DNA from 3 places in the Shewanella sp. A32 genome. Region 3 is predicted to be linked to each of the others. Evidence: predicted binding sites of a transcription regulator. Region 3 holds the regulator's gene; each other region holds the start of a gene.
The links. Region 3 encodes sigma-54, which starts transcription at its own class of promoters, with help from an activator protein. Its sites were predicted from a motif close to GTTGGCACGNNNNTNGNNT; they were not measured.

Region 1 (4,409 bases), 200 kb from region 3:
TTTAACTCATCTCTGATGCCAAAAATCTCTTCAGGCGACACATCGCTTTTGACAATCACTTGCCCTGCATGCACCAAACAGGGCCAAAAAATTAACAATAACAAGGTATAGCGCATCGTCTATTCCTTCTACACATAAAAAAACAGGGTCATATAGGACCCTGTTTCAGTATAAATGCTGTTATTGACTAATTAGGCATTTTTAACAGTAACGAATTCTGGATAGGCATCAACACCACAGTCAGCAGAATCAACACCGTTATATTCTTCTTCTTCACTGACACGGATGCCCATGGTGGCTTTCAGAATGATCCAAACGATCAGTGATGTGATAAATACCCAACCGAAGATACAAGCAGCACCCAGCGCCTGAGCGCCGAAGGTCGCATCAGCGTTTGAAACCGGCACCATCATCACACCGAACAAACCACACACCCCATGGACAGAAGTTGCGCCTACTGGGTCATCAATCTTGATACGGTCAAAGAAGACGATAGAGAAAACGACCAGTGCGCCAGCAACTAAACCGACGATACCAGCCATGACCAGTGACGGACTCAGAGGATCAGCAGTAATCGCTACCAGACCAGCCAAAGCACCGTTCAGGATCATGGTCAGATCTGCTTTGCCCCATACCACTTTACAGACGATCAGCGCAGATACAGCACCAAATGCGGCAGCAGAGTTAGTGTTCACAAACACCTTACCAACGGCATCGGCGTCAGCCATGCTAGAGATAGCCAGCTGTGAACCGCCGTTAAATCCGAACCAGCCCATCCACAGAATGATGGTACCTAATGTTGCTAAAGGCAGGTTACAACCAGGAATAGGCGTTACAGAACCATCTGCACCAAATTTACCTTTACGGGCACCGAGCAGTAACACACCAGCCAACGCCGCAGAAGCACCGGCCAAGTGTACGATGCCAGAACCCGCGAAGTCAGAGAAACCAGCGGCTTTAAGGAAACCCCCGCCCCAAGTCCAAAAACCTTCAACGGGATAGATGAACGCAGTCATCACTACGCTGAAAGCCAGGAAAGCCCACAGCTTCATACGTTCGGCAACGGCACCAGAAACGATTGACATGGCAGTTGCTACGAACACAACCTGGAAAAAGAAATCGGATTCTAGAGAATGTGATGCATCAGCAGCCTGAGTACCGATAAGTCCACCAAAACTAGGCAGCCAACCACCTTCAGTATTATCAACATACATGATGTAGTAACCCACCAGCAGGTAGGTCACACAAGAAATTGCATACAGCACAATGTTCTTAGTCAGAATTTCTGTGGTATTTTTCGCTCTGACCAGACCAGCTTCCAGCATGGCAAATCCAGCAGCCATCCACATTACCAGGGCACCGGAAATCAGCAGATAAAACGTATCCAGTGCAAAGCGTAGCTCTGTCACTGAAGCCCCCAATTTGGTTAATTCTTCCATCGTTTTCCCCTTTAAAGCGCTTCGTTATCAGTTTCGCCGGTGCGGATACGGATGACCTGCTCCAGATCGGTTACAAAAATTTTGCCGTCGCCAATCTTCCCTGTATGAGCCGCATTAGTAATGGCTTCAAGCAGGTGCTCAAGGTTCTCATCCTTGGTGGCAATCTCCAATTTTACTTTCGGCAAAAAATCCACCTGATACTCTGCTCCACGGTAGAGTTCGGTATGCCCTTTTTGACGGCCAAAGCCTTTTACTTCAGTGACAGTCATACCTTCTATGCCAATGCCCGCAATTGCCTCGCGGACATCATCAAGCTTAAATGGCTTGATGATTGCGCTGACTAATTTCATCGAGACCTCCCAAATTGCCTTTTTTGTGTGTGATGTTGACTTGAGCAATTCAATCATCAGGCCAAGATGTTAATTTTTTGTTTTATAATGACTTAGCTAAACATCGCCTCTTTTTTGCGCCTTTGGTTGCACCAAAATAGTTCATCACCAAACTTGTTGCACAAAGTTGATGCATCAAAATATCGACTTTGGCCTTATTGGTTCAATGAGTGGAACAGGTTAATTTGTCAGGGATTATTTACCGCGGAGGCGATTATGTTGGAAAGCACAGAGACCATTCTGGTGATCGTGGATGTGCAAGGTAAACTTGCCAGGATCATGGCGCAGACAGAGCGACTTCATCAGCAATTACAAATCCTCGCCAAAGCGATGCCATTGTTTGGCATTCCCGTGCTATGGCTGGAACAATTGCCTGATAAACTCGGACCTACCAGCGAAGAACTGGCCACTATATTGCGCCAAATCACTCAACCAATCGCCAAAGAACACTTCAGTGGCTGGCAGTGCAATGAATTTCGTCAGCAACTATTAACCAGTGGTCGTAAAAAAGTGTTACTGGCCGGGATTGAAACCCATATCTGCGTTTATCAAACCTGCTGCGACCTGTTAAATGCCGGCATGGAAGTCCATGTAATTGCAGATGCGGTAGACTCACGCAATAGCGACAATTGCCAGTTGGGGTTACAAATGATGCAACAACATGGTGCCTGGTTAACACAAACAGAATCGTTGCTGTTTGAACTGCAGCAGCAAGCAAGTGGCGACAGCTTCAGACAATTACTGTCGTTAATCAAATAACCCATAAAAATGTATGGTCCGCCTCGTTGTTGCAAGAATAAAATTCAATAACGAGGTGGGTCTGCGCTAATGTATTCGGAGTCTCTGTTGGAGGCTCTCGCCTACCGCTCCACGATGAGTTCCGCGCCGGAATATCCTCAAAAAGCCCAAAGCATCTTACTGCTGTTTTTTATGTCAGGTTTTACTCCGGTGGTACTGCCGTTTTCGTCATCTTCACTCTATTCATGTCATGCAAACTCAGGTTGCAGCTTTGCTGCATTAAATTGCTCTTTTGTTCTTAACACTGACCATACGATGCGCGCCAGTTTGTTTGCCAACGCCACACACGCCACATTGAATGGCTTGGTTGCCCTGAGCTTTATCAGCCATTCGCCAAACACCGCGCCCGTCTTCTCGGGTCTCGATAAAATCGCTCTCGCACCGTGAATGAGTAACGTGCGTAGATGCTTGTTACCACGCTTGCTTATCCCGAGTAATCGCGGCTTACCTCCGGTGGAGTGTTGATGAGGCACTAACCCCAGCCAAGCTGCTAAATCGCGCCCATTTTTGAATTGCGCAGCATTACCTAACTCGGCTACACATTGAGAAGCCGTGATGTCACCAATGCCCGGTATCGACTTCAATAACTGTGCATCACCGTGCGTAGCCAGTTGTTGCTTAAGCTTGATGTCTTGCTCGGCAATCCGCTCTGAGAGGTCATCATAATGCGAATGAAGCCCCGCAAGTTCAGCGATGAACTGCGCTGGCAGTTTTTCAGCATGCTCTGCCAACCACAGGAATAAACGCTTCATGACGCTATGGCCTCTTGGCAGACTGACACCAAATTCCAATAACAACGCCCCAATGCGTGACATACAAGCTGTGCGCTCTTTGATATAGCCTTGTCGCACGCGATGAATCGCTGACATCATCTGTGCCGCTTCTGTTTTTACCGCGACAAAGCGCATCGATGGCCGTCCGGCCGCTTCAGCTATCGCATCGGCATCAATAAAGTCGTTCTTGTTACCTTTGACGTAAGGTTTTACATACTGCGGTGGGATGAGTTTGACGTGATGCTCAAACTGCTGACAAAGACGCCCGAGCCAATGAGCACCACCACAAGCTTCAAAGGCGATAGTGGTAGGTGGTAGTTGCTGAAGAAAAAGAATGAGTTGTTTACGGGAAAGCTTCTTACGTACAACCGTTTTACCTGCACGGTCATGGCCTACAAGATGAAAGTTTGACTTGCCTAAATCGATACCGAGTACTTGAATAAACATGATGGTCTACCTCCTGTCTAGCCTAATCTCAGCATAGTCGCTGAGAAGGGAGGCGGACCATCACATTAAGTCCCCGCTATGCAGGGACTTTTAATCTTACATGTCGGTTATTTATAGGTAGCTTCGCGTTTCTTCGCTTCAGCATCCCATACTGGCAACACTTCTTTCTTAAATGCGGCTTTTTCAGAAACCAGTTTATTCATATCCAGACCCACCGCAGCCTGAGCTTTAGCTTTAGTCGAAATGTCTGGGATGGCAACGGGCTGTTTAACCCCTTTTGCACTTAACAGTTGCGCCAGTTTGATCCGCGCATTACCGGCAATCTCGACGGCAGAGCCAAGAATACGCAGTGCTTCAGTCGGGTTATGGGCATATACACCATGAGATGCAATGGAATAATCCCAACGCCATTGTGCATGACGGATATCTGTCAGAATCGGTTTCATTTCATCAGCAGTAGCACCTGCGGCCCAGGCAGCCCCCGCTTCAAAATGAGCATGCACCAATTGCTCTTCCGCTTTTGCTTTCAGTTCTTTCACTTTTTTCTTGCCGGCTTCGTACTG
Region 2 (4,409 bases), on a different contig from region 3:
TCCAGCGCGTTATTGGTAGACTGCAAATTGCCCTGATGGAACTGTTGCGCGACCTGGGTGGTAGTGACACCGCCACCAACCGCTGTCTTGCTGTTGGAGAAAATCGAGTTTGCATAAACATCGGCAAATTCTGCCCGTGATTCCTTAAAACCAGTAGTGTTCACGTTGGCAATGTTATTTGCTGTTGTATTGAGATCTTTTTGCGCCGCATTGATCCCGCTAAGAGCGATGTTAAAAGACATAATCCACCTCTTGTAATTTTTACTTCTGTCCGGTCAATCCCGGCGCATACGTTAACCTTCAGAAACCGCCAACACATCCGACAGTGCTACACCGCCAACGCCTCTAACGTTGAGTACGGCCCCGGTACTGGAATTGAGCGAAACACTGCTGACATGGCCATAGGTGCTGACGTATAGATCCTCAGACGTGCCATCGACCACACCATTGGCGGTAAGCGTATATTGACCAGGTGCCACAGCATTGCCGCTGTTATCCAGACCATCCCAGTCAACATCGACGTTGCCACCCGCACTGCCATCAACAGTAAAGTTTCTGACTACCTGACCGGAAGCATCCTGCACCGCCACTTTAATACTGTTAATTGGTGTCGAAGTGCTGATAACCCCTTTTAGTGTAGGATCATCCGTGGATACATAACCGGTGCCAGAGGGCACCAACACTTTTTGGCCGACCAGACCTGATGCCTGCAATGCCTGGCTAGAGGTCATTACAGTATTGAGACTGGTGATCTCGTCATTTAACTTGCCGATCCCGTCTACTGTAGAGAATGATGCCATCTGCGAAATCATCTGGTCATTGTCTACGGGATTTGAAGGATCCTGCATTGACAACTGAGTACTCAGCAACGAAAAGAAATCTGCCTGTGTTAAGGACTGATTGTTGCTGGTTGAACTGGTACTGGAAGTATCAGTTGTTGAAGATGTCACCGAACCGATAGTACTCACGGCCTATCTCCTATCATTTACCTAACTGCAGCGTTTGCTGCAGCATGGACTTGGTAGCATCAGCTACCTGAACATTCATCTGGTACGAGCGCGATGCAGAGATCATATCTGCCATCTCCTCTACCACGTTGACATTGGGTTTATATATGTAGCCATCGGCATCTGCTAACGGGTGATCAGGCGCATATTCCTTCACCAGCGGCTTATCGCTCTCTACAATCCCCGATACCTTGACCGAATAACCATCTTGTTGCTGCTGCCCATTGGTCGCCTTCGCCAGCTCGGCTTCAAATACTGGGTGCCGGGCTTTATAGGTGGTATCCACACTACTGGACACCGAATCCGCGTTGGCGATGTTGCTGGCAGTGGTATTCAACCGCACAGACTGGGCAGACATGCCAGAACCGGCAATATTAAAAATATTGAATAGCCCCATGATCAGTCTCCTCTTATCGCCTTTTTCATGCCGGAAAACTTACCATCAAGAAACCCGAGAGACATTTGATATTCCAACGCATTTTGCATAAACGCCTGTTGTTCTTCCTGCATGTCTACGGTATTTCCATCACCGGTGTCAGGTTGATCTGGCACGCGGAACCTGACGTTTTCCTGGACCAATGACTTCATATCAAAATGCTTTTCGGAAGTAGCCGCCATTTGCATGCCTTGCTGTTTTCCCATGGCACCCTGCAATGCCGCATTAAAATCCACATCTCTGGCTTTATAGTTGGGAGTATCGGCATTGGCGATATTACTGGACAGCACTTCCGCACGCTGTGCACGGATCCCTAGGGTGTATTGATGAACGCCCAGAGCCTTATCAAAACTGATCGCCATAAAACCGCCTCTCAATGGATAGTTTTTATGTGCAAGCAAACTATGTGCCATATAGCAGGCTATATGTGTCTGATAAAACCCAACGAGTGAAACAGCAGCAATAAAAATGCCAGCTTTTTAGCTGGCATTTTTATATTGTTTAAAATCAATAAATTAATATCAGATTTTGCGTTGGTAATAGATCCCTGGATTGCAGCGAATCATATCAAACTCATCAGATAAACCCGCAATAGACTCTGACGCACCCAAAAACAGGATGCCTTTGGGGTTCAGGGCGGCAGCAAATTGCCGCAGGATTTTTGCCTTGGCTTCAGGAGCAAAATAGATCAAAACATTTCGGCAAAAGATAATGTCGAACTTACCGAGCAAGGTATAGCTTTCCAGTAGATTATGCGCTCTGAAGCTGACTAAACGCCTGACATTGTCTTTCACTCGCATATTGCCACTTGGTAAAGCATCAAAAAACTGACGTTTACGCTCGTCAGATAGGCCTCTCCCCAATGCCAAGCTGTCATATTCCGCGTTCTTACAACGCTCCAGCATTGAAGGTGATAAATCCGTTGCCAGGATTGAAGCACTTCCAGGTAATCCACCCGGACGACGTTGCTGATATTCAAGAATGGTCATTGCCAAGGAATAAGGCTCCTGTCCAGAAGAACAGGCCGCCGACCAAATTTTGAGGGGCCTTCCGAGTTTGGCAAACTGCGGTAAGATATTGTTTGGCAACAATTCAAATGGATAACGGTCACGGAACCAGAGGGTTTCGTTGGTAGTCATGGCATCAATGACTTCAGCCCGTAACTGTCTCTCAGTGGGACGCATGGACTGCTTCACCACTTCGGATAATGACGGCAGCCCATATTTGCCCATCAACGGCGCGAGTCTACTGCGCACCAGATATTGCTTATTTTCACCCAGCACAATACCACTGTGTTGTTCCAAGAACAGCCGGAACTGATTGTACTCGGTTTCTGCAAGAGATTTATCTGGCACCTTGATATCCCATTTTATAAAACTTGTTGGTACTGAGCGACAGCTAATACCGGTAAGACGCCGCGTTATACCGCAGCATCACAGACAACACAAGTCACTATCAACACTCTTTATATCATCGGCACGGTTAGTAAATCATGACAAAGTTAGATGTTTATCAACTGCCGCTGCCAATTCGTCTGGATTGAATTTAGCAATAAAGTCGTTGGCACCCACTTTTTGTACCATTGCGTGATTGAATACGCCACTCAATGATGTATGTAGTACTACCTTGATATTCTTAAGTTTTGGATCATCTCTAATCTCGGCCGTCAAGGTATAACCATCCATTTCTGGCATCTCAATATCGGAAATGATTAACGGAATTTCCTTGGCGACATTATCCATTTCACTGGCGATTAGTTTCAGCCGATCAAGTGCTTCTTTGCCATCTTTCGCAGTGTCGATCTGCAAGTTCAGTGATGACAAGGCTCTGACAATTTGTTTGCGTGCCACCGCGGAGTCATCCACGACCATAATATGGAAATTCTGCTCACGGTCGATATTGATCGCTTTATCAACTTCTTCACTGATTTCAGTTTTAGCAGGTGAAATCTCGTCCAGAATTTTTTCGACGTCCAATATCTCCACTAACTCACCATCAATTTCAGTCACCGCGGTGAGATAGGAATACCGTCCAGCACCCTGTGGGGGCGGCATAATGGCGGACCAGTTCATATTGATAATACGTTCAACTGATTGCACCAAAAAGCCCTGAACACTGCGGTTATATTCGGAGATGATGATAAAACAGTTTTTGAGATCTTCTATCGGCCGGCCACCGGTAGCGGCCCCTAAATCAATGACCGAAATAGTTGTTCCGCGAATGTGCGCCACGCCTTTCACATAAGGATTCAACTTAGGCAGCATCGTTAACGGAGGACACTGTAAAACCTCCTTAACCTTAAACACGTTGATGCCAAACCGTTGGCGACCATTTAGTTTGAATAACAGTAATTCAAGGCGGTTCTGCCCTACCAATTGGGTTCTTTTGTTGACTGATTCAAGAATACCTGACATAAGCCTGCCTTGTTGTTCGACGAAATAAACTCACCTTACCACTATTTACGGAAAGGCATGTAACTTGCTGTGATCGTTCCATCTGGTGTTTCAGTCAAAGTTCTGACGCCATCAAACTCGTTGCCAATTAAGGCGTTTGGAACGGATGAAGTATACGTGTAAATCGGTTAACTACACCACTTTGTATATGATGAAACTAAATTTAGCATACATTTTTTTAGCGATTTTGGCGTTCTCCAGCAAAACGTTAGCACAACCAGCGGTTGTTCCTGATATATCGGCCATTCAGGCATTGGCTAAAGAAACAGTTGCAAAAAAGCTGGAGGCACCGGCGTCTGCCAACGTCACGATCACGCCACAGACTATCGATAGCCGCATACTCATTCCCCGTTGCGCATCGCCAGTTAGAGCAGAACTCGCTTCGGACAGAGAGATAAGTCGCAACAATACGGTAAAAATTAGCTGTGATAGCCCTGATTTAGATTATCCCTGGCAAATATACCTCTCCGTAAGAGTCGACATCAGTTATCCTGTAGTGGTTGCCAAAGAGAC
Region 3 (4,409 bases):
GAAATATCCGCTGATGCGCAGTCGGCAGATATCAAGAACAAGCAAGTCGTGTACAGCGGCCATGTGATTGTGACCCAAGGTTCAATGAAGCTCACAGCCGCCGAAGTCAACGCATCCAGTTCCGATAAAGACGGCGAAAGAGTATTGATTGCAAAAGGTTCACCGGCCACCTTTCGTCAGAAATTAGAAGATGGCCGTATTGCGAACGCCAGCGCCAATGAAATTCACTACAACATTAATAAACGCGTACTGACGCTCATCGGTAAAGCAAAGGTGGAACAAGGTGGCAGCGTTTCCACTGCAGAAAAAATTGTCTATGACCTTAAAAACCAGCAGTTGCAAGCCTCCAGCAGCGGCCAGGGAGAAGATCGTGTGACCACGGTCATCCAGCCTGACAACTACCAGCAGCAACCCAAAAAGGATCCCCAGCAGGAGCAGCAATGAGTAATACCTTGATCGCCCATAACCTTGCGAAAAGCTACAAAAAAAGAATGGTCGTGAAAGATGTCAGTCTGTCGGTTGCAACAGGTCAGATTGTGGGATTATTGGGACCCAATGGTGCAGGGAAAACCACGACATTTTACATGGTAGTCGGCTTGATCCAGAGCGATAAGGGACGGATCTTTATCGATCAAGATGAGCTGACCATGGATCCCATGCACCTTCGCGCTCGCAAAGGTATTGGCTATCTGCCGCAAGAAGCCAGTATTTTCCGTAAGCTAACTGTTCGCGATAACATCATGGCAGTATTGCAGATCAGAAAAGATCTGGATCGCGATGGCCGTGAAGAACAACTGGAACAGTTACTCGAAGAGTTTCACATCACCCATATTCGCGACAGCATGGGGATGTCACTTTCGGGAGGTGAGCGCCGGCGTGTCGAGATTGCCAGAGCCTTGGCCGCAGACCCGAAATTCATTCTGTTGGATGAACCCTTTGCTGGCGTAGACCCCATCTCCGTTATTGATATTAAAAAAATTATTGAACAATTGCGGTCACGTGGACTGGGTGTGCTGATTACGGATCATAACGTGCGTGAAACACTTGATGTTTGTGAACATGCATACATTGTCAGCCACGGACAACTGATCGCCGAAGGCACCCCTGCCGAGATCCTCGACAACCAACAAGTCCGTGCTGTGTACTTGGGTGAACAATTCAAGCTATAGTAAACACCGGGAGCGCTTACAGCTTTAAAACGTTAAAGTCTGTAATTACTAGAATTTTTATAAAGTTATAAGATGTAGGGGTAAGCGGTAACATGAAAACGTCACTCCAGCTCAAACTGGGTCAACAACTGACCATGACACCTCAACTGCAGCAGGCAATACGTTTGCTGCAGCTGTCGTCGCTGGAGTTACAACAGGAAATTCAAGAAGCCTTAGAAGCAAACCCGCTGCTCGAAGTGAATGAAGACAACCAAAGCACCGACAGCAATCATGATATCGATAACAATTTAGAGGCACCGGAGCCGAGCGAACATATCGAAGATAGTTCGACGGTAGAAACCTCGGACGCACTCACTAGCCAGGCACTCCCTGAAGAGCTGCCAATGGATACTACCTGGGATGAGGTTTTTACTGCCGCTCCGGCTATGTCCAGTGGTCCTATCCGTGATGACGATACCCCATTTCAGGGAGAAACTTCTGAAGGTTTGCATGAACACCTGGAATGGCAGAAGAACCTGACACCGTTCTCAGAAACTGATGCAGCAATCGCCACTGCAATTATCGAAGCGATTGATGATCAAGGATATCTGACGCAAACCACGGAGGATATTCTGGATGCTATGGGCAATCCGGAAATCGAGCTAGAAGAAGTAGAAGCGGTATTGAAACGCATCCAACACTTCGATCCTGTCGGTGTCGCTGCACGGGATCTGCGTGAATGTTTGCTGATCCAGCTGTCGCAATATAGTGATGACACCCCGCATCTCGAAAACGCCATTATGCTGCTGGAACAGCATCTTGACCTGATCGCTGCCAAAGATTATCGCACACTGATGCGCAAGACCCGTTTGAGAGAAGAAGATCTGCGTGACGCGATTAGTTTGATCCAATCGCTTAATCCACGTCCCGGACTATTAGTGCAGCCTCAGGATGACGAGTACGTGATCCCAGATGTCAGCGTGTGGAAGAAAAATGGTCGCTGGGTGGTAGAACTCAACCCAGACTGCATGCCCAAACTCAGTATTAATCAGCAATATGCCGCTATGGCCCGCAGTGCGCGGAGCCAATCCGACAGCCAGTTTATCCGCGGACACCTGCAAGAAGCCAAATGGTTTATCAAGAGTCTGGAAAGCCGCAATGAAACACTACTAAAGGTGGCTAACTGCATTGTACAGTTTCAGCAGGGATTCTTTGAATATGGCGAAGAAGCCATGAAACCGATGGTGCTCAATGATATTGCCGAAGCCGTTGATATGCACGAATCGACAATTTCCCGAGTGACAACGCAGAAATACATGCATACGCCACGCGGTATATTTGAGCTAAAATATTTCTTTTCCAGCCACGTCGGTACTGAAGACGGTGGCGAATGTTCATCGACGGCAATCCGCGCCTTTATCAAAAAACTGGTGGCCGCGGAGAACCAGAAAAAGCCGCTCAGCGACAGCAAAATGGCACAGTTGCTGGCTGAGCAGGGAATTAACGTGGCACGCCGAACCATCGCCAAATACCGCGAAGCCATGATGATCCCACCATCGAATCAGCGTAAGAGTTTGTAATTCCACAGTACCCCTATGGAGGACACCCTATGCAAATCAACCTGGCAGGCCATCATATTGAGATCACCGACTCGTTGCGCAGCTATGTGGAGAGTAAATTTGCAAAACTTGAACGCCATTTCGAACAGATCAATAATGTGCACGTCGTACTCAATGTTGAGAAAGCAATACAACGAGTCGAAGCCAAGCTACATCTGAATGGTGGAGAGGTGCACGGCACCGCAGAACACACCGATATGTACGCTGCCATCGACGCTCTAATTGATAAATTGGATCGTCAGGTCATTAAATACAAAGAAAAGCTGACAAAATACTCATGATGGAACTTAGTACCATCCTGCGGCCGGAGTGTACCGCATGTGCCACACCCGGCAGCAAGAAAAAGGTATTGGAGCTCATCAGCGAACTCGCAGCAGCCCAGTATCCAAACCTGTCGTCCCAAGCCATTTTCGAAAGTCTGCTGGTCAGAGAGAAAATGGGAAGTACCGGTATCGGGAATGGCATTGCCATTCCCCATGGTCGCTTGCCGGACATTAAAGATCCTATCGCCGTGCTGATTAAGTGCGACGAACCGATCCCCTTTGACGCTATCGATAATCAACCGGTAGACATCTTGTTTGCGTTGGTAGTGCCCGCCGATCAATGTCAGCAGCATCTCAGTACTTTGTCGGCGATGGCCGAGAAACTCAGTGATAAGCTGATACTCAAGCAACTGCGGAAAGCCACCACCAAAGAAGAACTGTATCAGGTGATCACCGGATGAAATTGGCCATTGTCTCAGGCCGCTCAGGCTCAGGAAAATCTGTAGCGTTACGAGTGCTGGAAGACTTGGGCTATTACTGCGTTGATAACCTGCCACTCCCCATGATTGGCAGTCTGTTAGACAATCTGCGCGGCAGTAACGAACTGGTCGCGATTAGCGTCGATGTGCGCAACATGCCTAACCAGGAAAAAGTCCTGGAAAGTCAGATACAAAATCTGCCACAAGGCACTGAAGTCATCAGTTTCTTTTTAAACGCATCCGATAAGGTGCTGCTTAAACGTTACAGTGAAACCCGACGTCTACATCCGTTATCCAAGAGCAAAATCTCCCTTAAAGATGCGATTGAGCAGGAAGGCAAACTACTCGCGCCGATGTCGCAGCTAATGGATCACTACATAGATACCTCTAACATGAATATCTATGAGCTGAGTGACACCGTACGCGAAATTTTGCTGGGGACAGTGACCAAGGAGCTGGTGATTAACTTTGAGTCGTTTGGCTTTAAGCACGGTCTCCCCGCAGAAGCTGATTTCATCTTTGATGCGCGCTTTCTACCTAATCCTCATTGGGAGCCGCAGTTAAGACCGTTAACTGGGCTTGACGAACCAGTACGTGAGTTTCTCAACCGTCAGCCACTGGTGAATAAATTCATCTGGCAGATCGAGAACCTGCTCGATACCTGGCTGCCGCACTTGGAGCGCAATAACCGTAGCTATCTGACCGTTGCTATCGGTTGCACTGGTGGCCAACATCGTTCAGTGTACGTTGCTGAACAACTGGCTAAACGCTTCAGCAACAGTAAACATAAAGTGCAGGCTCATCACCGGGATTTAGCGCATGCCAAGAATTGAGCGCGAAGTCACCATACAGAACAAGCTCGGGTTACATGCACGGGCCGCGACCAAATTGGCGGTACTG

Region 1: a site for sigma-54 is predicted at 1,837-1,855, ahead of glnK (P-II family nitrogen regulator). Genes of this name have one in related genera too.
Region 2: a site for sigma-54 is predicted at 1,839-1,857, ahead of flgB (flagellar basal body rod protein FlgB). Genes of this name have one in related genera too.

The regions. Positions count from the first base shown of each region.
Region 1 covers NZ_JARFTS010000002.1:206,662-211,070, reverse strand. Annotated here, with positions in the region: gene PY479_RS02915 (hypothetical protein) at 1-116, opposite strand, end outside; gene PY479_RS02910 (ammonium transporter) at 192-1,439, opposite strand; gene glnK (P-II family nitrogen regulator) at 1,451-1,789, opposite strand; gene PY479_RS02900 (isochorismatase family protein) at 2,045-2,587, shown strand; gene PY479_RS02895 (IS110 family transposase) at 2,815-3,849, opposite strand; gene nrfA (ammonia-forming cytochrome c nitrite reductase) at 3,954-4,409, opposite strand, start outside.
Region 2 covers NZ_JARFTS010000001.1:350,248-354,656, reverse strand. Annotated here, with positions in the region: gene flgE (flagellar hook protein FlgE) at 1-242, opposite strand, end outside; gene PY479_RS01535 (flagellar hook assembly protein FlgD) at 294-959, opposite strand; gene flgC (flagellar basal body rod protein FlgC) at 982-1,404, opposite strand; gene flgB (flagellar basal body rod protein FlgB) at 1,407-1,805, opposite strand; gene PY479_RS01520 (protein-glutamate O-methyltransferase CheR) at 1,965-2,804, opposite strand; gene PY479_RS01515 (chemotaxis protein CheV) at 2,934-3,857, opposite strand; gene flgA (flagellar basal body P-ring formation chaperone FlgA) at 4,003-4,409, shown strand, end outside.
Region 3 covers NZ_JARFTS010000002.1:4,497-8,905, reverse strand. Annotated here, with positions in the region: gene lptA (lipopolysaccharide transport periplasmic protein LptA) at 1-444, shown strand, start outside; gene lptB (LPS export ABC transporter ATP-binding protein) at 441-1,169, shown strand; gene PY479_RS01925 (RNA polymerase factor sigma-54) at 1,262-2,728, shown strand; gene hpf (ribosome hibernation promoting factor) at 2,758-3,048, shown strand; gene ptsN (PTS IIA-like nitrogen regulatory protein PtsN) at 3,048-3,491, shown strand; gene rapZ (RNase adapter RapZ) at 3,488-4,342, shown strand; gene PY479_RS01905 (HPr family phosphocarrier protein) at 4,329-4,409, shown strand, end outside.